4 regions of the Methylobacterium sp. Leaf88 genome follow, and region 2 is predicted to be linked to each of the others. Evidence: riboswitches for the same ligand, from Rfam matches in the RefSeq annotation. Region 2 holds a riboswitch; each other region holds the start of a gene.
The links. Region 2 has a riboswitch for cobalamin ahead of ASF20_RS14225 (TonB-dependent siderophore receptor). Riboswitches for the same ligand answer to the same signal wherever they lie in the genome.
Positions count from the first base shown of each region.

Region 1 (5,748 bases), on a different contig from region 2:
CCCACCGGATCGGTGGCGGTGGCGTACTGGGCATAGAGGGCCAGCAGCGGCGTCGGGTTGTAGACGGCGCCGAAGCGGTAGCTCAGCGCCCGAAAGTCGCGGTCGAAGGTGTTGCCGGTGACGAGGTCGGTCCGCTGCAGCACCGGCGCGTCGTAGCGCACGCCGGCCAGGAGCGAGACCTGGTCGGACAGGATCAGGCGGTTCTCGGCGAAGACCGAGGCCTGGCGCGTGCTGGTGGCGTAGGCGGGCCGGGCGCGGCCCTCGGCCGGGAACAGGCCCGGGTCGTAGGCGAAGGGATCGACGCTGGTGGTGGTGTCGAAATAGAAGTTGTTGGTGTGCCGGAAGGCGATGTGGTTCACGTCGAACCCGGCCAGGAATTCGTTGCGGAAGCCGAACAGGGTGCCGCGGAAGGTGGCGTCGAGGCGGTTCCCGATCTGCTCCTGCTGGTGGTAGATCTCGAGGTAGTCGGAGCGGTCGATCCGGCCGGTGCCGCGGTTGAAGGCGTATTGCTCCACGTCCCGCCACTGGCGCCGGCTCTGGAGCCGGTAGGCGGTGTTGCGGACCGTGACGTCGGCGCTCGGCGTCCACTCGGTGCGCAGTTGCGTCCAGTTGTCGGTCCAGAGGATCTGGGCGTCGCGGACGTTGTAGTTGTTGAACCGGAGGGCGTCGCGGATGCGCCCGTCGACGAGGGGCGTGCCCCAGTAGCGGGCCGGCTCCTGATAGCCGAAATCATGGCTCAGGGTGACGGCGAGGTCCGGCGTCGCCTGCAGGGTCAGGGCGCCCGAGACCGCGAGGTTGCGGAAACTCCCGTCCGGGGCGATCCAGCCCTCGGCGCGGTTGCCGCTGATGTTGAGGCGGTAGGCGAGCGCCTCCCCGATCGGGCCGCCGGAATCCAGGGCCAGACGCGCCAGACCGTCCGAGCCGACCGCCGCGCGGGCCTCGTTGAGGGGCGTGAAGACCGGCTTCTTGGTGACGACATTGATCACGCCGCCGATGGCGCCATCGCCGTAGAGCACGGAGGCCGGCCCGCGCAGCACCTCGATGCGCTCGACGTTCCAGGTGTCGAACGGGAAGGTGACGGTGCCGGCGCCCACGAACAGGCGGGTGCCGTCGTAGAGCTGCTGGATCGAGTTCGGGCCGGAAAAGCCCCGGGCCGTGAAGGCGCCGTTGCCGTTGCCCGGCGCCGCCACCGTGGTGATGCCGGTGGCGTTCTGGGTGACGGCCTCCGCCACCGTGTTCTGGCCGCGCAGCCGCGTGGTCTCGCCCGCGATCACGTCGACGCTGGCGGGGGTCTCCAGGGCCGTCAGGCCGAGGCGGCTGGCGCTGCGGCCGGGGCTGCGCAGGTTGAGCCCCTCGGCGGGCGCCGGGCCGCCCCGCCCGGAGCCCGCGACCTCCAGGGTCTCCAGGGTGACGGCTGGCGGGACCTCCCGGGTCTCGGCCTCGGCGGAGATCGGCAGCAGGCCGCCGAGCAGGGCCGCCAGGGGCAGGACGTGTCGCGACGGCAAGGTCGGGCCTCGCCGCGACCCGCGCGCGTTCGCGGTTCGGGACGGGATGGGGGCGACGGGCATAGGGTAACGGGACGTGGGGCAACCGGACATGGGGCAACCGAACAAGGGCGCGGGCATCGGTCGGGGCCGACCTGCCGTCTCCGCTAGACTGAATGTTATAACATTACAATCGGCAAGCGGGGCCCGGGGCCGGCGTGTCCGCGGCCCAGCCGTCACCGGGCCGCGCGGGGCGGCCGGAGGGAGCATGCGGGAGCAAGACTTGCGGGCGAGGACGGGCATCGACGGGACGGCTGACGCGACGAGTCGCGCGGAGTGGCACGTCACCGCGAAGAGGTCGGCCCGTTCGCGGCAAGCGAACGCCCCGACACCCACCAGGACACCCCGCCCGATGCGTTTCGCGTGTGACCACGACTGACGGCAGGTCTCCTGGCTCGCGGGTCACCGCCCTCCCATCGTCTTCCCAGGCCCGGGTCCTGACGGACCGTTCACCCAGTGACGTGTTGATGAGGAGCTCGCCGCTTACAGTTGCGGGGGCAGCCGCGGCCTCGGGCTCTCGCCCTCACCGCGTTCCCTTTTGATCCTCGTTAAAGAGGAACCGTCGCGGGTAAGCTAGGCCGTTTCCGGCGCCGCCGTCAAATCCCCCGGGGTTCGGCAGCCTGCCCTGCGAAGGGGGCGACCGGGGCAGCCTTGTGCGCATCGGGGGACAAATCCCGCCGTGGAGCGTTGGCCCCGCAGGGAGAACCGGGCTGTGACGCTGTGACCGAGACTGAAGGAGCAGAGAGCACGATGTCCGAGGATGGGATCACGTTCGAGCGGATCCGCGAGCGCGCCCATGAGATCTGGGAGCGCAACCACCGCCCCGAGGGGTTCGAGGTCGAGTTCTGGCTGATGGCCGAGCGGGAGCTGCGGGCCGAGCGCGCCCGCAACGCCCCGAAGTCGGCCGCACCGGCGCAGGAGGACGCCGCCTGTCCCTGACGGCGCCGGGGACGGGCTCGGGGGCGGGTCGCCTCAGCCGCTCGCCGCCACCGCGTCGTGGTCCGCGAACAGGATCGCGTGGGTGAACGGGCCGTCGACGCGAATCGGGGCCCGGACGAGGGCCTTGACGGGGACGTCGCGGACGGCCGCCCAGGCGCGGTAGCAATTCGGTGGGATCCGTCCCCGTCCGGTCTCCAGCTGCGAGAGGACGGTGTCGTATTCGGCCCCGACCACAGTGGCGAGCGGGCGCCGGCATAGGCCGCGCGCCGCGCGCAGGGGCTTCAGGAAGCGACCGCCCTCCCGGCCCGGTTCCGACACCCCCGCCGAATCCGGGCGTTGGCGGTGAGCAGACACGTGGGACATCCCTCCTCGGACAGCATGGGGAGGGCGCGATCATGGCAGTACCGCAAATCCCTCGGAGAGCAGGACCCGGGCGCCTGATCGGAAGGCGCAGGCCCGGCCGGCGCCGCCGCGACGCCGCGGGCGGGGGCGCCGTTCGACGCGCCTGATCCGGCGGCGCCGCCGGGCTAGTCGGAAACAGCCCGGACTGCGCCGTGATCCGTGGATCGGGACTTCCCGTTCGGGAACGCTCCGTTCCCGCGTCGCCTGCGCCCGCACCAGATGTGCCGCGCGCCATGAGGGCGCGGGCGACGCGGTCGGTGCTGAGCGACGGCTTAGGGCGCGATACGGCCCGTGCGGGCGACGGCGATCGCCTTCGGGTTCTTCATCGAGCGGTTGCCGGAGAAAACCGACGATCCCGAACCGCGTGTCGACGGGCCCGCGTTCCCGCCGCGGCGGGCCGCCTTCGGCCGCGCCGGGCACGGGGTCTCGACCCTCATGGTCCTGGGGCTGGGGTTCGGACTGGCTCTAGCCTGGGTCGTCTTCCTCTGTTGGGTCGCTCACGGAGTGCTAAGGTTGATAATGGACTAACGACCGCAGTGCAGCTGAAATTGTGCAAAGCACAAAAGTGCTGTTTATTTCCGCTTGTGTCCTCTCAATACCTAGGTAGTCTGGCTCCCGGTGTCGTTGGTGCGCAAATGCTTCTGATCTGTTTTGCCTCGCTCGGAGCTGCCGCAAGCCAGGCCGTGCGCCTGCCGGGTCTTCTGGTGATCGTATCGCTGCTGGCGGTCGCGATCGGCATCGAGGGGGCCCTGGAGCAGCGTGCCCTCGCGATCGTCCTGACCGATGCGGTCTGGATGCTCGTGGCGGTGGAGGCGTCCTATGTCGCGGCCTCGCTGCTCTGGACGTCCGAGGCCTCGCCCGCCGAACCCCGGAAGGCGTGAACCTTCGGGACGTCCGGCTGAGCCGGCGCGCCCTACCGGAACGGGGGCTCGGGCTTGAGCAGATAGCGGGCGACGATCGTGCCGCCCAGCGCGCCGAGGAGCGCGCCCGATCCGCTGGCCATAGCGTCGATGACCTGCGCGGTCCGGCCGGGCACCCAGCGCTGGCCGATCTCCATGACGACCCCCAGGACGGTGAGCGGCACGCCGATCCGCCACCAGCGCAGCCCGGCACCGTAGCCGAGGACGAACAGGCCGGCGGTCCCGCCATACGCGATGGCGTGCTCGACCTGACCCGGCAGGGAGGTGCGCGCCTCCCAATCCCGCGGAATCCAGGAGAGCCAGACCAGGGTCCCCACGCTCAGCCAGGCCGCCGCGCGGACGAGCCTCGAAAGGGCGGTCAGACGTGGCGACATGCGTGTTCCGAACCTTTCCGATCTGTCCCCTACCCCCACGGGCCGTCCCCGGGGCGGGCGCCGGGGGCGACGGGACCCTGCCGCCGGCCGGCGCCGACGCGGGCGCGCGTTTTTCCCGATGGGGTCCGGTGCCGCTGCGCCCCTACGGGCGGTCAACGGGCCGGGTGGTCGCCCGGCGGTTCGCCTTGAGAAGCTTGCCGATCACGATGCCGGCCGGGACGGACAGGAGGGTCCAGAGGCGCAGGACGTGGAGGAGGCGGAAGACCATCACGCGCCCTCCCCCGCCTTCACGGCAGCGTCATACCCCGCCATCCACTGGGCATGCGCCTGCGTGCCCTCGGCATAGGGGCAGTCCTCCCGGCGCAGGCCCTTGCCGGGGGCGTAGAACCCCAGCGCGTAGTGATCCAGGTTGTCGTCCGGGGGCTCTGTCATGGGCGGGAAGATAGGGCGCGCGGAAGGGCCTCCAAGGGCCCGACGCGTCCACGCCTCATCGGCGCGACGGAGTCCCGCCGGCATCCGCATCACGCTGTCAGGTGGAGAATTTGTCTTTCCCAGCAAAGGCTTCGGAAAGAAATGGCGCGCCCGAAAGGATTCGAACCTCTGACCCCCAGATTCGTAGTCTGGTGCTCTATCCAGCTGAGCTACGGGCGCCTGCGACCGGCGGGGGTTGGTGCCGCCCCCGGTGTGAGCGGGTGTTTAGAGGCTCCTTTTTGCGCTGGCAACCCTGGCCGGACAGATTTTTCGCGGCGGTGCGCTTCGCCGTCCGTTCGGGGAGGGCGCGCGCGGGCACGACGTCCGGCCTCCCGGCGGGCGATCCCCTATCTCGTTCTTCGAACACAGGCTCGTCTCGGTCGGAAGGTGTTCTTTCGCGGTGAAGGGCAGATCTGATGCCGGGATGCAGCGTATGCGTCGATCAAAATTGGTTTTTTGTCGGCTCGTGATCTTGTCGTTTCATCCCGTCATCACTGTCAGGGCAAGGTGGAACATTTATGACAACGCTTCGGCTTGGCCGTTTGAACCGGGATTGCCGGTTTCCATCTTGGAACGCTTTGCGGTCCTCGGGAATTGAGAGGGTCTCTTGCCCGTCCTAGACTTATCCAAGGAGAACGCCGTGAAACGGTCCCTGACCACCCTCGCCCTTCTGACGATCCTCGGTGCGGGTTCGGCCTCCGCCCAGACCACCGTCACCGGCACCCCGGCCCCGGACGCCAAGTCGAGTGCCACCTCGGGCGGCCAGGAGGCCGTGACCCGGCCCAACACCGACAAGCCGGACGCCACCAAGCCGGCCACCGCCAAGGCGGCCTCGAACGCCAAGCTCGAGGAAGGCGCCAACAGCTTCACCGAGGCCCAGACGCACCACCGCCTCACCGAGGCCGGCTACAAGGACGTCAAGGGTCTGACCAAGGACGACAAGGGCATCTGGCGCGGCGAAGCGGTGCTCGACGGCAAGCCGGTCAAGGTCGGCGTCGACTTCAAGGGCAACGTCGCGGCCCAGTAGGCTGCCACCGCCCACCCCTCCCCTCGCCCGCACACAGGAGTTTCCCATGGCTCATCAGACCATCACCGCCC
Region 1 is NZ_LMMK01000011.1:86,219-91,966, forward strand. Features, by position in the region: gene ASF20_RS06285 (TonB-dependent siderophore receptor) at 1-1,460, opposite strand, end outside; cobalamin riboswitch at 1,907-2,123, opposite strand; gene ASF20_RS06290 (DUF2934 domain-containing protein) at 2,295-2,483, shown strand; gene ASF20_RS06295 (transcriptional regulator) at 2,517-2,837, opposite strand; gene ASF20_RS06305 (hypothetical protein) at 3,590-3,766, shown strand; gene ASF20_RS06310 (hypothetical protein) at 3,799-4,179, opposite strand; gene ASF20_RS25255 (hypothetical protein) at 4,322-4,447, opposite strand; gene ASF20_RS06315 (hypothetical protein) at 4,447-4,611, opposite strand; tRNA gene ASF20_RS06320 (tRNA-Arg) at 4,754-4,830, opposite strand; gene ASF20_RS06325 (hypothetical protein) at 5,291-5,677, shown strand; gene ASF20_RS06330 (hypothetical protein) at 5,724-5,748, shown strand, end outside.
Region 1: it holds a riboswitch for cobalamin, as region 2 does, so the genes downstream of both, ASF20_RS06285 (TonB-dependent siderophore receptor) here and ASF20_RS14225 (TonB-dependent siderophore receptor) in region 2, are expected to answer to the same signal.

Region 2 (5,748 bases):
ATTCGCGCATGTACGCCATCGACTCGCGCACCGGCGACAAGCTGTGGGAATACAACGCCCGCCTGCCGGAGGGCATCCTGCCCTGTTGCGACGTGGTGAACCGCGGTGCCGCTCTTTATAAGGACAAGGTCTATTTCGGTACCCTCGACGCCAAGCTCGTGGCGCTCGACCAGAAGACCGGCAAGGTGGTCTGGCGCAAGGACATCGACGACTTCAAGGCTGGCTACAGCTACACCGCCGCGCCGATCATCGTGAAGGGCAAGATCATCACGGGCGTGTCCGGCGGCGAGTTCGGCGTCATCGGCCGGGTCGAGGCGCGCGATGCCGAGACCGGCGAAGTGGTGTGGAAGCGGCCCGTCATCGAGGGTCACATGGGCGAACTCAACGGCAAGCCCTCGACCATGACCGGCCAGGTCAACGAGACTTGGCCGGGCGACACCTGGAAGTTCGGCGGCGGCGCGACCTGGCTCGGCGGCACCTACGATCCCGAGAGCAACCTCGTCTATTTCGGCACCGGCAACCCCGGCCCCTGGAACTCGGCGCTGCGCCCGGGCGACAACAAATGGACCGCCTCGCGGCTCGCCATCAATCCGGACAACGGCGAGATCGTGTGGGGCTTCCAGACCACACCGCATGACGGCTGGGACTTCGACGGCGTCAACGAGTTCGTGCCGTTCGACATGCAGAAGGACGGCAAGACCGTGAAGGCCGGCGGCACCGCCGACCGGAACGGCTTCTTCTACGTCCTCGACCGGACCAACGGGAAGTTCATCTCGGCTACCCCGTTCGTGAACAAGATCAACTGGGCGAAGGGCATCGACGAGAAGGGCCGCCCGATCTACGACGACGCCTTCCGCCCGGGCGACCCGGCAAAGTCCGAGGACGGCAAGAAGGGCAAGTCCGTCTTCGCGGTGCCAAGCTTCCTCGGTGGCAAGAATTGGATGCCGGTCGCCTACAGTCCCGACACCAAGCTGTTCTACGTTCCATCGAACGAGTGGGGCATGGACATCTGGAACGAGCCGGTCTCGTACAAGAAGGGCGCGGCATATCTCGGCGCTGGCTTCACGATCAAGCCGGTCTTCGAGGATCATATCGGCTCGCTCAAGGCCATCGACCCGGCCTCCGGCAAGACGGTGTGGGAATACAAGAACAAGGCGCCGCTCTGGGCCGGCGTGCTGACCACGGCGGGCAACCTCGTCTTCACGGGAACCCCGGAGGGCTTCCTGAAGGCCTTCGACGCCAAGACCGGTGAGGAAGTCTGGAAGTTCCAGGTCGGCACCGGCGTCGTCGCGTCGCCGATCACCTGGGAGCAGGACGGGGAGCAATGGGTCGGCGTCGCCGCCGGCTGGGGCGGGGCCGTGCCGCTGTGGGGTGGCGAAGTGGCGAAATCCACCGCCGGAATCAACCAGGGTGGAAGCTTCTGGGCCTTCAAGCTGCCCAAGACCGTCGCCACGCGCTGAACGGAGCCGTCATCGGACGGTGGCTCCGGCCATCGCCCGACCGATGACTCCCGAATTTTCTGAAAGCGTGCCGGCCTTCGCTCGAGGGTTTGGCGCGCCCGAGCTCCGGAATGTCGGCGGTATCTCAACAACCGCAGGCATCCCGGAGCTTTCTCATGCCTTGACCATATCGCCCGCTTCGAGTGGAGCTGCCCGTTCCGCGTGTCGTGGTGGGGCGTGAGCTTCCCCCTCGCCGCAGCATCCGTCGCGGCCCTGCGGATCGCGACGGCGCGGCCGGGCCCGGCGATCGACCTCCTCGCCGTCTGCCTGCTCGCGCTCGCGACGGCGGTGATCGGATGGCTGCTCGCCCGGACCCTCATCGGACTCGCCCGCGGGGAGCTGCGTACGCTGGCGCAATGACAGGCAGGCGCGACATGACCTCGCTCACCCGCGACGAAGAATTTGAACGTCGAAATTGAGACACCGCGAGAGCTGACTGTGTATTTGCAAAGGGCGCATCCCTGATAGAGTAGAGGTGGATTACACGTCCGCTTACGGGAGCCGCACGAAGGCGCTTGAACGACTGGGTTGGGTCGAGATCCGCCGGTCCGGTCTATGACCGGGACGGGTGAAATGCGGTCCGGCTGCTTTCGATCGGAAGACGTTCTTAAGCAGCCTATCGTGGAGGCCATCGGGCATCGGCCAGTTGCACCACCAGGCACAGGCTGCCTAACCTCTCACCCCAGATGGACCAGAGCCTCCGCTCCTGAACACCGCAGACCGTCCCAAATCATCTGACGACGCACAACCATCCGGAACCATGCCGATGCAATGTTACAATGTTGCGGAAAATGGCGTTCCCTCGATTGACTATGCGGCGGCGCCCAGCGAATGTCTGACCGTCAAGGTTCCTGCGGGCCGTCGGCTCGCGGGCTAAGAGGGAATTCGGGGTGCTCGCAAGAGTGCTTCCGAAGCTGCCCCCGCAACTGTCAGCGGCGAGCCCTTTCCGTTCATGGTCACTGGTGCGTCGCACCGGGAAGGCTGAGGCGAGGGCAATGACCCGCGAGCCAGGAGACCTGCCTTGCACCACGATACGTCTCTCGGGCGGGGTGTCCCGGCGGAGCGCATGAGCGGGCTCGGCTGCTGACGCGGCCGATCCTGTGAGGGCACCCGCTCGGCCGTCGCTCGACAACCTTGAGCGCACCGGTGCCCCTTCGTCCGAGCCTGCCCACCGCGACGGCCCCGATCCCGAACCCGCCCGCATCCACCAAGCGCCGCTGGAGACCCGAACGCCGGGGATCGCGTTGCGCCCTTGCCGCGATCCTCTCGACGGTTTCACCCACCTTGGAGGCACGGGCGCAGGAGGCCGTCACGCTGGAGGAGCTCTCCGTGGAAGGGGATGGCAGAGGTGCCCCGACCGTCGCTGGTGCTGGTCCCAACCCAGGTATCGGCCTGATCGGTCCGACCCCGAGTTACCGGGCCGACCGGGCGGTGAGCAGCACGAAGACCGACACGCCTCAGCGCGACGTGCCCCAGGTCGTCACCGTCGCGCCACGCGAGGTCATCACGGATCTCGCTGCCACCCGCGTCGACCGCGTCTTCAACTACACGCCCGGCGTCGCCCAGCAGAACAATTTCGGCGGCCTGACGGTGTTCAGCTACGCCATCCGCGGCACGACGACCTCGGAACTCTACCGCAACGGCTTCCCGATCAACCGGGGCTCGCCGCCGCCGCCCGACACCCAGAACGTCGAGCGGATCGAGGTCCTGAAGGGTCCCGGCGGCGGCCTGTTCGGGCGCAGCGACCCGGGCGGCCTCGTCAACTTCGTCACCAAGCAGCCGACCGCCGAGCGCTTCGTCGAGATGGGCGGCCTGTGGGGCTCGTTCGAGCAGTTCCGCGGCACGGTGGATGCCGGCGGCGCACTCAACGAGGACGGCACGCTCCTCTACCGCTTCAACTTCGCGGGCGGACGCCAGAACAGCTTCCGCGATTTCGTGGATGGCGACCGGCTCCTCGTAGCTCCCGTCGTGAGCTGGCAGATCACGCCGGACACGAAAATTACCGTCGAGACCGAGTTCCTGCGCAACCGCATCGTGGTCGACCGGGGCGTGATCGCGATCAACAAGCAACTCGGCTTCCTGCCGATCTCCCGCTTCCTCGGCGAGCCGGGGCAGAGCACCGACCAGAGTTCGGACACCATGCAGGTGCGCGTCGAGCATCGCTTCAACGCCGATTGGCAGATGCGGCTGGCCACCCACTTCAACACCGGCTCGCTGGTCGGGGAATCGGCGGAGGTCCGTGGCCTCGCCGCCGACAACCGCACCGTCCTGCGCGACCGGAATTTTCGCGATTACCGCTGGGATACCGCCATCGGTCAGGCCGAGGTGGTGGGGCGCTTCGCCACCGGCGATCTCGGTCATACCCTGCTTCTCGGCTTCGAGCGCGAGAGCACCGACAGCCGCGTGGTCTACGACCGCTCGAACTTCCGCCAGAGCCCCTACAGCCTCGACATCTACGATCCGCGCTACGGCCAGGCCCTCCCGCCGCTCACCATCCGGCGCAACAACCTGGAGCGGGTCACCAACACCGGCCTTTACGCCCAGGACCAGATCGCGCTGAGCCCTGAGTGGAAGGCCTTGCTCGGCGTGCGCTTCGACTTCTTCGAGCAGTCCTTCCTTGAGCGCACGACGGCGACGCAGACGGAACAATCCCGGGTGGCGGCGACGCCGCGCGCCGGCCTCGTCTATCAGCCCCTGCCGGCGCTCTCGCTCTACACCAATGTCGGCACCAGCTTCCGGCCTAATATCGGCCCCGACGCTTTCGCGGTAGCTCGCTCTGTGCCGTTCGAGCCCGAGACCGGGATCGGCTACGAGGTCGGCGCCAAGCTCGATCTGTTCGGAGGCGCGCTCGGCCTGACGGCGGCGGCCTTCCGCATCGAGCGCGAGAACGTGCTGACGGCCGACCCCAACAACAGCGGCTTCTCGTTGGCAGCGGGCGGCGTGCGCAGCCAGGGCTTTGAACTGACCGCCGCCGGCCAGATCACCCCAGAGATCAAGATCCTGGCGGGCTACGTCTACGCTGATGCCGAGGTGACCAAGGACAACGTGCTGCCGATAGGCGCACCGCTCATCAACATCCCGCGCCACTCGGGCAGTCTGCTCGCCGTGCACGAGGTGCAGGCGGGCCCCTGGAAGGGCCTTGGCCTCGGCGGCGGCGTGCGCGGCGTCGGCGAACGCGCCGGGGACGCGGCAGGCTCCGGCTTCGTGCTCCCGGCCTACATCGCGGTCGATGCCCTGGCCTATTACCGCTACGAGAACATGCGCTTCGGCCTCAACGTCGAGAACATCTTCGACGCGACCTACTACGAGAGCTCGAACAACGCCTTCCGGGTCTATCCCGGCGCGCCCCGGCGCTTCACCGGCACGATCTCGGTGCGGTTCTGATGGCTGACGTCACCACCCATGCGGGTGACTTCGTCCTGGAGATCCAGGGGGCGAGCAAGCGCTTCGGCGAACGCCGAGCCCTCGATGGCCTCGACCTGTCGCTCCGCCCCGGCGAGGTCTTCGCCCTGCTCGGGCCGAACGGTGCCGGCAAGACCACCACGGTCAACCTGATCCTCGGCTTCTTGAAGGCGGATGCCGGCACGGTCCGGGTCTGCGGTGTCGATGCCGGCGCCGACCCGGTCGGTGCCCGCCGACACGTGGCCTACATCCCCGAGCAGGTGGCGCTATATCCCGGCCTCTCCGGGGTGGAGAACCTGCGCTACTTCACGACGCTTGCGGGCCTCGACCTGACGAAGGCGAGCGCCCGTACGCTCCTCGCCGAGGCCGGCCTTGCCAAGCCTGCCCACGAGCGTCCCGCCGGCTCCTATTCCAAGGGCATGCGCCAGAAGGTCGGCATCGCGGTGGCACTCGCGCGCCGTGCCCGGCTTCTCCTCCTTGACGAACCAACCTCAGGCCTCGATCCGAGCGCGGCCGCGGACTTCTCCACCACGGTCCGGGCGGCCGCTGAGCGCGGCACCGCCATCCTGATGGCGACCCACGACCTCTACCGCGTGCGCGAGATGGCCGGGCGCGTCGGCGTGCTGAGCCGTGGCCGGATCGTCGAGGAGATCGACCCCAGGACCCTCGACCATGTCGGCCTGGAGCGGCTCTACATCGAGCGGCTGGCGGGGAGCGCGGCGTGAGACGACTGGCGGCCGAACTCGCGCGCACCGCCCACGATGCGCGCCTCCGTTGGATCGGTGCCGTCCTCGTCGTGCTCCTCACGGTCGCGGGCCTCGGGGCTTGGCGGGACTCCACGCGCTAC
Region 2 is NZ_LMMK01000022.1:180,346-186,093, reverse strand. Features, by position in the region: gene ASF20_RS14235 (PQQ-dependent methanol/ethanol family dehydrogenase) at 1-1,460, shown strand, start outside; gene ASF20_RS14230 (hypothetical protein) at 1,629-1,859, shown strand; cobalamin riboswitch at 2,328-2,538, shown strand; gene ASF20_RS14225 (TonB-dependent siderophore receptor) at 2,760-4,883, shown strand; gene ASF20_RS14220 (ABC transporter ATP-binding protein) at 4,883-5,626, shown strand; gene ASF20_RS14215 (DUF3526 domain-containing protein) at 5,623-5,748, shown strand, end outside.

Region 3 (5,748 bases), on a different contig from region 2:
CTCCACCACCGCCAGGGCCTCGACGCGGCCGAGATAGCTGGCCGGCCAGGCCGGCGCGGTTTCAGCGCAGGCCGGATGGATGCCCGACAGGACAAGGAGCCCGACCGGGCCGAGGACGAAGCGCATCAGAATTCGATGCCCACCTGCGCCTTCACCCCGGCGGCGAAGTGATGCTTCACGACCGCCATCTCGGTGACGAGGTCGGCGGCCTCGATCAGGGCCGGCTTGGCGTTGCGGCCGGTGACCACGACGTGGAGGTCCGGTCGGCGCGCCCGGAAGGCCGCCACCACGGCCTCGAGATCCAGGTAGTCGTAGCGCAGGGCGATGTTGAGCTCGTCCAGTACCACGAGGCGGATCGTCGGATCGGCCATGAGGTCGAGGGCCTTGGCCCAGGCGTGCTCGGCGGCGGCGATGTCGCGGGCCTTGTCCTGGGTTTCCCAGGTGAAGCCCTCGCCGAGGGTGTGCCAGTCGATCCGGTCGCCGAAGGCCGTGAGGGCGTGCTTCTCGCCGGTGTCCCAGGCACCCTTGATGAACTGCACCACGCCGACGCGCCAGCCGTGGCCCAGCGCCCGCAGCATCAGCCCGAGGGCCGCCGTGGTCTTGCCCTTCCCCGGCCCGGTGTTGACGATGAGGAGCCCCTTCTCGATCGTCTTCTCCGCCACCTCGGCATCCTGGACGGCCTTGCGCTTCTCCATCTTTTCGCGATGGCGGTCGGCGTCGGTCATGGGGTGGCTCCGGGTTGGGGTTTCACGATCAGGGGCAGGCCCGCCACCGTGAGGACGACGCGGTCCGCCTGGGCCGCGAGGCGCTGGTGCAGGCGCCCCGCCGCATCGCGGAAACGGCGGGCCAGCGCGTTGTCCGGCACGATCCCGAGGCCGACCTCGTTGCCCACCAGGACCACCGGGCCGGGGGCCGCCGCGCAGGCCGCGAGCAGCGCGGCGGTGGCGGCGTGCACGTCGGCCTCCGCCAGGATCAGGTTGGTGAGCCAGAGGGTGAGGCAATCGACCAGCACCGGCCCGGTCGCGGCGGCGACCGCCTCGGGCAGGGCGAGCGGCACGTCCTGCGTGATCCAGCCGTCCGGGCGGCGGGCGCGGTGGAGCGCGATGCGCTCGCGCATCTCGTCGTCCCAGGCCTGGGCGGTGGCGAGGTAGAGCCAGGGCCGAGGCTGCGCCTCGATCAGCCCCTCGGCATGGGCGCTCTTGCCGGAGCGCGCGCCGCCGAGCACGAGGGTCAGTCTGGGTGGAGGATGCGGCATGCGGCCTGCTGTGCCCGAAATCGAGGTCCCGGGTCAAAGGCGGGAATCCGATCCGGGCCGCGTTGTCAGCGGATCGGCAACCGCGTAGAAGCGTGGATCGGACGGTGCCCCGGCGACGGGGTGAAAAGGGAATGCGGTGAGGGGGCGACCTCGAAACCGCAGCTGCCCCCGCAACTGTGAGCGGAGACGGGACTGCCATCAGCCACTGGAGCGATCCGGGAAGGCGGCAGGACCAGCGACCCGCGAGCCAGGAGACCTGCCGTCCTCCCGCTCGATGCTTGACGGCCGCCGGCGGGGCGGCCAGGAGATGAACCCGATGTCGACCAACACCCTCGTCCTGACCGGCACCCGCACCAACGAGCGCCTCGGCGCCGTGCTTGTGGCCGCCTTCCTCGGCCTCGGCCTCGTGTTCATGGCAGGCTTCGCCCCCGCGATGGCGCTGCACAACGCGGCGCACGACTTCCGCCACAGCCAGAACTTCCCCTGCCACTGAGCGTCTCCGCTTAAGGCAGACAATCCCATGATCATCCGGCTCGTGTCGGCGGCCCTGGTCGCCGGCTTCCTCGCGGCCGTCGTCGCGACGGGCCTGCAGCTCGCGCTCACCTCGCCGCTCATCATCGCGGCCGAGCGCTACGAGACGCAGGCCTCCGCCGCCCCCGTTCGGCCGACCCCCGCCTCGCTGATCGTCCGCGTCCATGGCGGTCACGATCACGGCACCAAGGATCCCTCGGTGGCGGGCGGCGAGGTCGCGCCCGACTGGCAGCCCGGCCCCGGCCTGCCGCGCATGGCCTTCACCGCGCTCGCCACCCTGGTGGGCGGCGTCGGCTACGCGTTCCTGCTCGGTGCCGTGCTCCTGGCCTGCAACCGCGAGCCCAGCCCCGAGACCGGCCTGCGCTTCGCCATCGGCGGCTTCCTCGCGGTGGCGCTGGCCCCCGCCCTCGGCCTCGCGCCGGAACTCCCCGGGATGGAGGCCGCGCCGCTGGCCGACCGCCAGTTCTGGTGGGTGATGACCGCCGCGGCCACCGCCATGGGGCTCTACCTCATCGCGATCCGGCGGGCGCCGGTCACCATCGCGGGCGGCATCGTGCTCCTCGTCGCGCCCCATCTCGCGGGTGCGCCGGAGGCGAGCCACGCCGCCTCGAACCTGCCGGCCTCCTACGCCGCGCAGTTCGCGGCGCGCTCGCTGGGCATCGCCTTCGTGTTCTGGGCGGTGATCGGGTTGGCCTATGGCTGGGCCTGGGGGCTGTTCGGCAAGACCCGGCCGACCCACGCGCGGCCGACCCATGCCTGACCACATGCCCGACCCGCGGCCTGACACGGACCACGCCGCCGTCACCCTCTACGTCTGCGCCACCTGCCGGACGGCCGGCGACGCCTCGGAGCCGCGGGCGGGCGCCCGCCTGCTCGCCGCGCTTCAGGACGCCGTGAGCGCCGGCGGCCACCCGGGCATCACGGTCGAGAGCGTCGAATGCCTCTCGGTTTGCAAGCGCCCCTGCACGGTGGCGGTGGCCTCGCAAGGCCGCTGGACCTACATCTACGGCGATCTGGACCCGGTCGCGTCGGCCGGCACCATCCTGGACGGCGTGGCGCTCTATGCCGCGACGCCGGACGGCATCGTGCCGTGGAAGGCCCGGCCGCAGGAATTCCGCAAGGGCGTCGTCGCCCGCCTTCCCCCATTCCCGCCGCCCGTCGCGGCGCCCCCCCTTCCGGACGCCGCCGAATGACCCTCGTCGCCAAGATCCCCTGCACCATCGTCACGGGCTTCCTCGGGGCCGGCAAGACCACCCTGGTGCGCCACCTCGTGGAGAACGCGAACGGCCGGCGCCTCGCCATCATCGTCAACGAGTTCGGCGACATCGGCTTCGACGGCTCGTTCCTGGCCGCCTGCGGCATCGAGGGCTGCGGCGACGAGGACATCGTCGAGCTCGCCAACGGCTGCATCTGCTGCACCGTGGCCGACGATTTCGTGCCGGCCCTGAACAAGCTCCTCGACCGGGCCGATCCGCCCGAGCACATCCTGATCGAGACCTCGGGCCTCGCCCTGCCCAAACCCCTGGTCCAGGCCTTCCAGTGGCCGGCGATCCGCTCGCGGGTGACGGTGGACGGCGTGGTCGCGGTCATCGACGGCCCGGCCGTGGCTGCCGGCTTCTTCGCCGACGATCCGGCGGCGCTCGCCGCCCAGCGCGCGGACGACGCCAGCGTCGACCACGACAATCCCCTCGAGGAGGTGTTCGAGGACCAGCTCCTCTGCGCCGACCTCGTGGTGATGAACAAGGCCGACCTCCTCGACGAGGCCGGGCGCGCCAAGGTCCGGGCCGAGGTCACCGAACACCTGCCCCGCGCGGTGAAGATGGTGGAGGCCGAGCACGGCCGCCTCGACCCGCGCGTGATCCTGGGGATCCAGGCGGCGGCCGAGGACGACCTCGACGCGCGTCCCTCCCACCACGGCGAGGGCGAGGACCACGACCACGACGACTTCGATTCGGTGGCGCTGCCGGTGGCGGCCACGGCCTCGGCCGAAGACCTCGCCATCCGCGTCGCGCGCGCCGCGGAGACGGAGGGCGTGCTGCGCATCAAGGGCTTCGCCGAGATTACCGGCAAGCCGATGCGCCTCGTGGTCCAGGGCGTCGGTGCCCGCATCGCCCACCATTACGACCGCCCCTGGAAGTCCAGCGAGCCCCGCGACGGCCGCCTTGTGGTGATCGGCCTCAAGGGGTTCGACCAGGCCGCCGTCGCCGCCGCCTTGGCGGGATAAGCGCCCGCCATGCACCTGATCCGCATCGATACGGTCTCCCTCGACGAGGGCGAAGCCGCGATCGATCTCGGTCAGGCGCCGGGGGACATCGTCTTCCTGTCCTTCACCGATTCGGATCTCTTCGGCATGGCTGGCGCCCACGCGGCGGTCTTCCCGCCGGGTTCGGCCGGAGGCCCGACCCTGCGGCTCGCCAAGCTCGCGAAACTTCGCCACCCGATGTCGGTCGACCTCTACGTCGAGTCGGTGATCGCCCAGGCGCGGATGGTGGTGATCCGCTGTCTCGGCGGGCTCGATTACTGGCGCTACGGCATCGAGCGCGCCAGCGCGGCCGCCCGCGCCGCCGGGGTGGCGCTCGTGGTGCTGCCGGGCGACGACCGGCCCGACCCGCGCCTCGACGCCTATTCCACGAGGCCGGAGCTCGCCCCCGACTTCGACGCCTATTTCCGGGCCGGAGGCACGGCGAACCTGCGCCGCCTGGTCGGGCGCATGGCCGCCGCGATCGGATATCCCGCGGCGGTCGAGGCGCCCCTGCCCCTGCCCCGCGGCTTCGTCTGCTGCCCGGGCTGCGGCCCCGTCGCGGACGGGCAGGCCCGCGCCGCCGGACGACCATTCCAACCCGCCCCGGCCGAGGCGCCGCTGGCGCTGGTCGTGGTCTACCGGTCCAGCGTGCTCTCGGGCGACACCGCGCCGATCGCCGCGTTGGGCGCCGCGCTCCAGGCGCGCGGCCTTGCGGTGCTGGCCGTGGCGGTGTCGAGCCTGAAGGACCCCGCCGCGATCGCGCCCCTCCGGGCGGCCATCGCGGCGCATCGGCCCGCCATCGTCATCGCCGCCACCGCCTTCTCGGCGCGGGAGGATGCCGGGTTCGTCCTCGATGCCGCCGATTGCCCGGTCCTACAGGCCTTCAGCATCGGCGCGGCGCGGGACGCCTGGGCCGCCTCCGCCCGGGGCATGGGTGCGGCCGACCTCGCCATGCAGGTCGCCCTACCGGAATTCGACGGCCGGCTCTCCGGGTTTCCGATCTCGTTCAAGGAGGAGGGTCCGGAAACCGAGGGCTTCGCCGAGCGCCGTGCCGTGCCGCACCCGGAGGGCATCGCGGCCCTGGCCGAGCGTGCCGCCGCCTGGATCCGCCTTGCCCGGCTCCCCCGGGCCGAGCGCCGCCTCGCCCTGGTGCTTTCGGACTATCCCGCCCGCGGCGGCCGCGCGGGCTTTGCCGTCGGCCTCGACACGCCGGAGAGCGCGCGGGCGATCGTCGCGGACTTGGCGCAGGCCGGCTACGGCATCGGCGCATTGCCGGACGCCGAGGCACTGATGCGGGGTCTGACGCAGGGGCCGAAGGACTTCGCGGTAGACCTCGATGCCTACCGGGACTGGTTCGGCACGCTGCCCGAGACCGCGCGCGCGGCCCTCGACGCCGAATGGGGTCCGCCCGAGGCCGACCCGGTCTGCCGGGACGGCGCGTTCCGCTTCGCGAGCGTGGCCCCTGCGGGCGGGCGCCTCGCGGTCTTCCTGCAGCCCGATCGCGGGCGGTCGACGGACCGCAAGGCCGCCTATCACGACCCAGACGCGGTGCCGACCCACGCCTATCTGGCCTTCCACCTCGGGCTGCGCAGCCGGTTCGACGCCCTCGTTCACCTCGGTACCCACGGCACCGCCGAGTGGCTGCCGGGCAAGGCCGTCGCCCTTTCGCCGGATTGCTGGCCGGCCCGCGCCGTCGGGGCGCTCCCGGTGGTCTATCCCT
Region 3 is NZ_LMMK01000024.1:151,966-157,713, reverse strand. Features, by position in the region: gene ASF20_RS15080 (hypothetical protein) at 1-126, opposite strand, end outside; gene cobO (cob(I)yrinic acid a,c-diamide adenosyltransferase) at 126-725, opposite strand; gene cobU (bifunctional adenosylcobinamide kinase/adenosylcobinamide-phosphate guanylyltransferase) at 722-1,255, opposite strand; cobalamin riboswitch at 1,341-1,534, shown strand; gene ASF20_RS15065 (CbtB-domain containing protein) at 1,572-1,748, shown strand; gene ASF20_RS15060 (CbtA family protein) at 1,776-2,546, shown strand; gene ASF20_RS15055 (DUF1636 domain-containing protein) at 2,539-2,979, shown strand; gene cobW (cobalamin biosynthesis protein CobW) at 2,976-4,010, shown strand; gene cobN (cobaltochelatase subunit CobN) at 4,020-5,748, shown strand, end outside.
Region 3: it holds a riboswitch for cobalamin, as region 2 does, so the genes downstream of both, ASF20_RS15065 (CbtB-domain containing protein) here and ASF20_RS14225 (TonB-dependent siderophore receptor) in region 2, are expected to answer to the same signal.

Region 4 (5,748 bases), on a different contig from region 2:
GCGGACAATCCGGCGCTGGTGGCAGTGGCGTCGCCGTTGTCTCGGCCAACGACCTTCGCGGCTTGTCTGGCGAGCGTATTGTTCCTGCCTGCGACAGGGCGAATGGAGCTGAAATTGCGGGAAGGTGCCGCTGGATCGGCGGTATCGGGCATGAGTTTCTGCACACGATCGGATTGATGCATCCGGACCGGTCACCAGCCTGCCAAACTGCCCAGTGTCGTGCCGAGGCCTTGATGATGCAGGGCTATATCACCTATCCGCGTGCGATTCTGCTCGATGAGGAGAAGGCGCAGCTTCTTCACTCGCCGTTCATCGAGACGGGTATCCGGACGGAAGCCCGTGACTGCACCGAGGTGATCGCCCCCTCGGTCCGCTGATCCTCGAACAACCTAACCATGCAGCTGCGCCAGCACCGCATCCCCCGCCGGGCTGGCAACGTAGCGCGTACGCTGGGTCCGCGCGTTCCGGTCGGTCAGGGCGAGGAGTCTCGCCTCGCTCGCCAGCGTCTCGACGGCGCGCAGCACCAGGGCGTGCTCCAGGTCGAAGACGCGGGCGAAGCTGCGGCTGTCGCGGGCGAGGTCGAGGTGGAGGGCGGCGAGAATGCCGGCCTCCAGGGTCGAGAGTCCGGGCTGGAGGGCGACCACCGCGTCGGTGGCCGCCAGGAAGGTCTCCGCGTCGGCCGGCGGTTCGCTCATGCGGCGGCCGGCGCGCGCAGGCGCACCAGCACCGACTTCGAGGTCGGCGTGTCGCTGCCCTCGCCGAAGGTGGAGAGCGGCACGAGGACGTTGAGCTCCGGGTAGTAGCCGGCGAGCGATCCGCGCGGCATGTCGAAGGGCACGAGGCGGAAATCCTCGGCCACCCGGGTCACGCCGTCGTCATGGGTGCCGACGATGTCGACCCGGTCGCCCGTTCGGGCCCGGATCTCGGCCAGGTCGTCCGGGTGTGCGAAGACCACGCGGCGCTCGCCGTAGACGCCGCGGTAGCGGTCGTCGAGGCCGTAGATCGTGGTGTTGTACTGGTCGTGGCTGCGGAAGGTCTGGAGCACGAAGGTGTCGCTCGCGCGCTTCGCCCGCTGGTGCTCCGTCGCCTCGGGCAGGGGATCGGCGGAGAAGTTGGCCCGGCCGGTGGGCGTCTCGAAGCTGCGCTCGGCGGCGAGGTTCTTCAGCATGAAGCCGCGCGGGCGCCGGACGCGCAGGTTGTAGCCGGTGAAGCCCGGGATCGTACGCTCGATCAGGTCGCGGATGCGGTCGTAATCGTCGGCGAGGGCCGCCCAGTCGACCCGCGCGGAGCCGACCGTCGCCGCCGCCATGCCGGCGATGATGCCGATCTCGGAGCGCAGCTCGGCCGAGGCCGGCTTGTTGATGCCGCCCGAGCCGTGGACCATGCTCATGGAATCCTCGACCGTGACGATCTGGGTCTTGCCCTTCGCGTTCCGGTCGATCTCGGTGCGGCCGAGGCAGGGCAGCAGGTAGGCGACGCGGCCCGGCACGAGGTGCGAGTGGTTGAGCTTCGTCGCGATGTGGACGGTGAGTTCGCAGGAGGCCAGGGCCTTGGCCACAAGGGTGGTGTCCGGCGTGGCGCGGGCGAAGTTGCCCCCGAGGCCGATGAAGGCCTTCGACGAGCCGTCGAGCATGGCTCGGATGGCGGCGAGCACGTTGTGGCCGTGCGCGCGCGGGGCGGTGAAGCCGAATTCCCGCTCCAGGGCGTCGAGGAGGGCGGCCGGCGGCTTCTCGTTGATGCCGACGGTGCGGTCGCCCTGCACGTTGGAATGGCCGCGCACCGGGCACAGGCCGGTACCGGGGCGACCGACATGGCCGCGCAGCAGCATCACGTTGGCGAGTTCCCGGACGGTGGCCACCGAATGGCGGTGCTGGGTCACGCCCATGGCCCAGGTGCAGATCACCTTGTCGGCGGCTAGATAGACCCCGGCCGCGACCTCGAGGTCGGCCCGGGCCAGGCCGGACTGGTCCTCGATGGATTCCCAGGGGGTGGCGTCCACGGCGGCCCGGTAGGCCTCGTAGTCCGCGGTGTGGTTGCGCAGGAAGGTCCGGTCGAGCAGCGACGGCTGACCGACGGCCAGGGCCGCATCGTCGGCCGCGAACACCGCCTTGGCGATGCCCCGGAACGCCGCCATGTCGCCGCCGAGGCGTGGCTGGTAGTAGTGGCTCGCCACCGGCGCGCTGGCGCCGCGCAGCATCTCCACGGTGTTCTGCGGGTCGGCGAAGCGCTCCAGCCCGCGCTCGCGCACGGGATTGAACACCACGACCTTCGCGCCGCGCTGGGCCGCCCGCCGCAGGTCGCCGAGCATGCGCGGATGGTTGGTGCCGGGGTTCTGCCCGACGACGAAGATCGCGTCGGCTTTCTCGAAATCCTCCAGCAGCACGGTACCCTTGCCGACGCCGATGGCCGCCTGGAGGGCGATGCCGCTGGCCTCGTGGCACATGTTGGAGCAGTCGGGGAAGTTGTTGGTGCCGTAGTGCCGGGCGAAGAGCTGGTAGACGTAGGCGGCTTCGTTCGAGGCGCGGCCCGAGGTGTAGAACTCGGCCTGGTCCGGGTGGTCGAGCCCGCGCAGGGTGGCGCCGATTTCCGCGAACGCGGCGTCCCAGGTCGTGGCGACGTAGCGGTCGCTGGCCGCGTCGTAGCGCATCGGATGCGTCAGGCGGCCCTCGCCCTCCAGGGCGTAGTCGGTCCAGCCGCGCAGCGCGCTCACGGTGTGCTTGGCGAAGAACTTCGGCGGCGTGCGCTTGTCGGTGGCCTCCCAGGACACCGCCTTCACGCCGTTCTCGCAGAACTCGAACGAGGACCCGTGCGCCGGATCGCCCCAGGCGCAGCCGGGACAGTCGAAGCCGTCGGGCTGGTTGGCCTTCAGCATGGCGCGCGCACCCGACAGGGGTGCCCGGCTTCCCAGCAGGTGCTTGCCGCAACTTTTCAGGGCCCCCCAGCCGCCAGCCGCGGAGGAGCGCTTCGGGGTCGCGACCGGATGATCCATGACGGGGTCCTGAGGGGCAGGGCTCGCATGGCCGACGATCGGCCGCGAAGCGGAGCAGTCTCGCCTCAGCGATATCGCGATGCACAGCGTGCGCTCAATCGCGCGAAAACGCAGGCCAGTCATGCCGTTAGGGGTCCCATGCGTTTTTTGCAGAGCCGATGAAGACCGGGTTAAAACCGTTCCAGGCCGCAATGCGGACAATCGGGACCTTCCTCTCCGGCCCCGGTCCCTGGCGGAGGGCGGGTCGATCGCCTAACCCTCGGGCCGGATCGGCCGCTGGAAAGCGGGGTAGATGGGAGCGTGGGAGATGCGGACGCCGGTGAGGATCTTCGCGGCGGCGGCCGTCGGCCTCGCGGTCGGCCTCGCGGTGATGGCGCACGATCGGCAGATGGGCGCCGAATGGGCCGTGTCGGCCGAGCAGATCGCCGACGCGCAGGCCTACGGCAAGCCCGGCGTGGAGCTTCCGCCGGGCCACATGGTGACCGCGCCCCAGCGCAGCGAGGGCGCGGAGCGCCTTCCCCTGAAATGGATCCTCCTCGGCCTCGCGGCCGGTGGCGCCGTCCTAGCCGGCACGGGCCACCGGCGCGCGCCGGCGCGGAAACCGGATGACCGACCCTGACGCCCGACGCCTGTCGCCTGCCGGGCACACCGGCCCGAAAACCCCGCGCGGCCATTGACGCCGTCACCGCGTGTCGGGCTTCCTGGCGTCGGACGGTTCCTCCCCGGAGGATCAAAAGGGAACGCGGTGAGGAGTTTTGCTCCAACGCCGCGGCTGCCCCCGCAACTGTAAGCGGCGAGTTCCTCATCAGCACGTCACTGGGTGTCTCGACATCTGGGAAGACGATGAGAGGGCGGTGACCCGCGAGCCAGGAGACCTGCCGTCAGTCGTGGTCACACGCGAAACGCATCGGGCGGGGTGTCCTGGTGGGTGTCGGGGCGGATGCCGTGCGGCATCCGGGCCGGCCTCGTTCGCGGTGACGTGCCACAGACGTCGCCCGAGGTCCCATGTCGTCCTCCCGTTTTCGCTCGTTTCCCCGTTCACGGCCCACCGCCCGATCCTGGCTCCTCGGCGCCTGCGCCGGTTTCCTGCCCTACGGCGCCGGGATTCCGGACGCGTTCGCCGAGACTGCGCAGGCGGACCTCGCCGAATTGTCCGTGACCGCCGAGGCCCCGGCCAGCGGTGGCCGCGGGCCAGCCGCCCATGCGGGATTCGTCGGCGGCGTCACCGGCATCGGCGGCGGCCTCCGCAGCGTCGATGCGGCGAGCGCCGGCGTGATCTCGGGGGCGGCACTGAACAGCCGGCCGATCACCCGGCCCGGCGAGGCGCTCGAGAGCGTGCCCGGCCTCATCGTCACCCAGCATTCCGGGGAGGGGAAGGCCAACCAGTTCTTCCTGCGCGGGTTCAACCTCGACCACGGCACCGACATCGCGCTTCACGTGGACGGCATGCCGGTGAACATGCGCACCCACGCCCACGGCCAGGGCTATGCCGACCTGAATTTCCTGATCCCGGAACTCGTCGGCGCGGTCGAATTCCACAAGGGACCCTACTTCGTCCGCGACGGCGACTTCGCCTCTGCCGGCTCGGTGCGGATCGACTATCTCGACACGGTCGCGCGCAACCTCGCGCTGACGTCGCTCGGCAGCTTCGGCTACAAGCGCGCCCTCAGCATCGCCTCCGCGCCCCTCGGCGAAGGCCACCTGCTCGTGGCCGGCGAGGCCCAGACCTATGACGGCCCCTGGGACGTGCCCGACCGCCTCGCCAAGCTGAACGCCGTCGTCCGCTACAGCCAGGGCACGGCCCTCGACGGCTTCGCGCTGACGGGCATGGCCTACTGGGCCAAGTGGAACGCCACCAACCAGATCCCGGAGCGCGCCGTGGCGGAGGGGATCATCGGCCGCTTCGGCTCCCTGAATCCCACGGACGGTGGCGACACCGGCCGTTTCTCCCTCTCGGGCCGCTGGAGCCGGACGAGCGACGCCGGCATCACCCGGGCGAGCGGCTACGTCATCCGCTACGGCATGAACCTGTTCAACGACTTCACCTACTTCCTCAACGATCCGGTGAACGGCGATCAGTTCCGCCAGCGCGACAGCCGGGTGCTCGGCGGCGGCGAGGTCAGCCACACCGTCGAGGGCACCCTGTTCGGCTTGGCCGCGGAGAACGAGATCGGCCTCCAGACCCGCACCGACGCCATCCGGGTCGGCCTGTTCAACACCACGGCGCGGCAAACCCGCTCGACCGTGCTCGATGACCGGGTGCTGGAGGCGAGCGCGGCCCTCTACGTCGAGAGCCGGATGCGCTGGACCGACTGGCTGCGCACCAGCGTCGGCGTGCGCGCCGACGGGTTCTCCGCCGATGTCCGCTCGGACACCCCGGCCAATTCCGGCACGGCCCGGGACGGGATCGTCAACCCGAAGCTCGGCCTCGTGCTGGGACCCTGGTTCGACACCGAGGTGTTCGTGAATTACGGGGGCGGCTTCCACTCGAACGATGCCCGCGGCGTCACCGCCACGGTGGATCCGGCGAGCCCGCTCTTCAACATCAGCCGCTCGCCCTTCCTCGTGCCTTCGACGGGCTCGGAGATCGGCCTGCGCAACCGCAGCCTCGCCGGGCTGGAGACGGCGGTGACGCTGTTCCAGCTCGACTTCGCCTCCGAGAACCTGTTCCAGGGCGACAGCGGCACCACCGAGCCGAGCCGTCCCACCCGCCGCTTCGGCGTCGAATGGACCAACCGCTACGCGGTGACGCCCTGGCT
Region 4 is NZ_LMMK01000012.1:784,554-790,301, reverse strand. Features, by position in the region: gene ASF20_RS10030 (hypothetical protein) at 1-377, shown strand, start outside; gene ASF20_RS10025 (hypothetical protein) at 390-695, opposite strand; gene ASF20_RS10020 (FdhF/YdeP family oxidoreductase) at 692-2,989, opposite strand; gene ASF20_RS10015 (hypothetical protein) at 3,297-3,608, shown strand; cobalamin riboswitch at 3,685-3,887, shown strand; gene ASF20_RS10010 (TonB-dependent receptor) at 3,995-5,748, shown strand, end outside.
Region 4: it holds a riboswitch for cobalamin, as region 2 does, so the genes downstream of both, ASF20_RS10010 (TonB-dependent receptor) here and ASF20_RS14225 (TonB-dependent siderophore receptor) in region 2, are expected to answer to the same signal.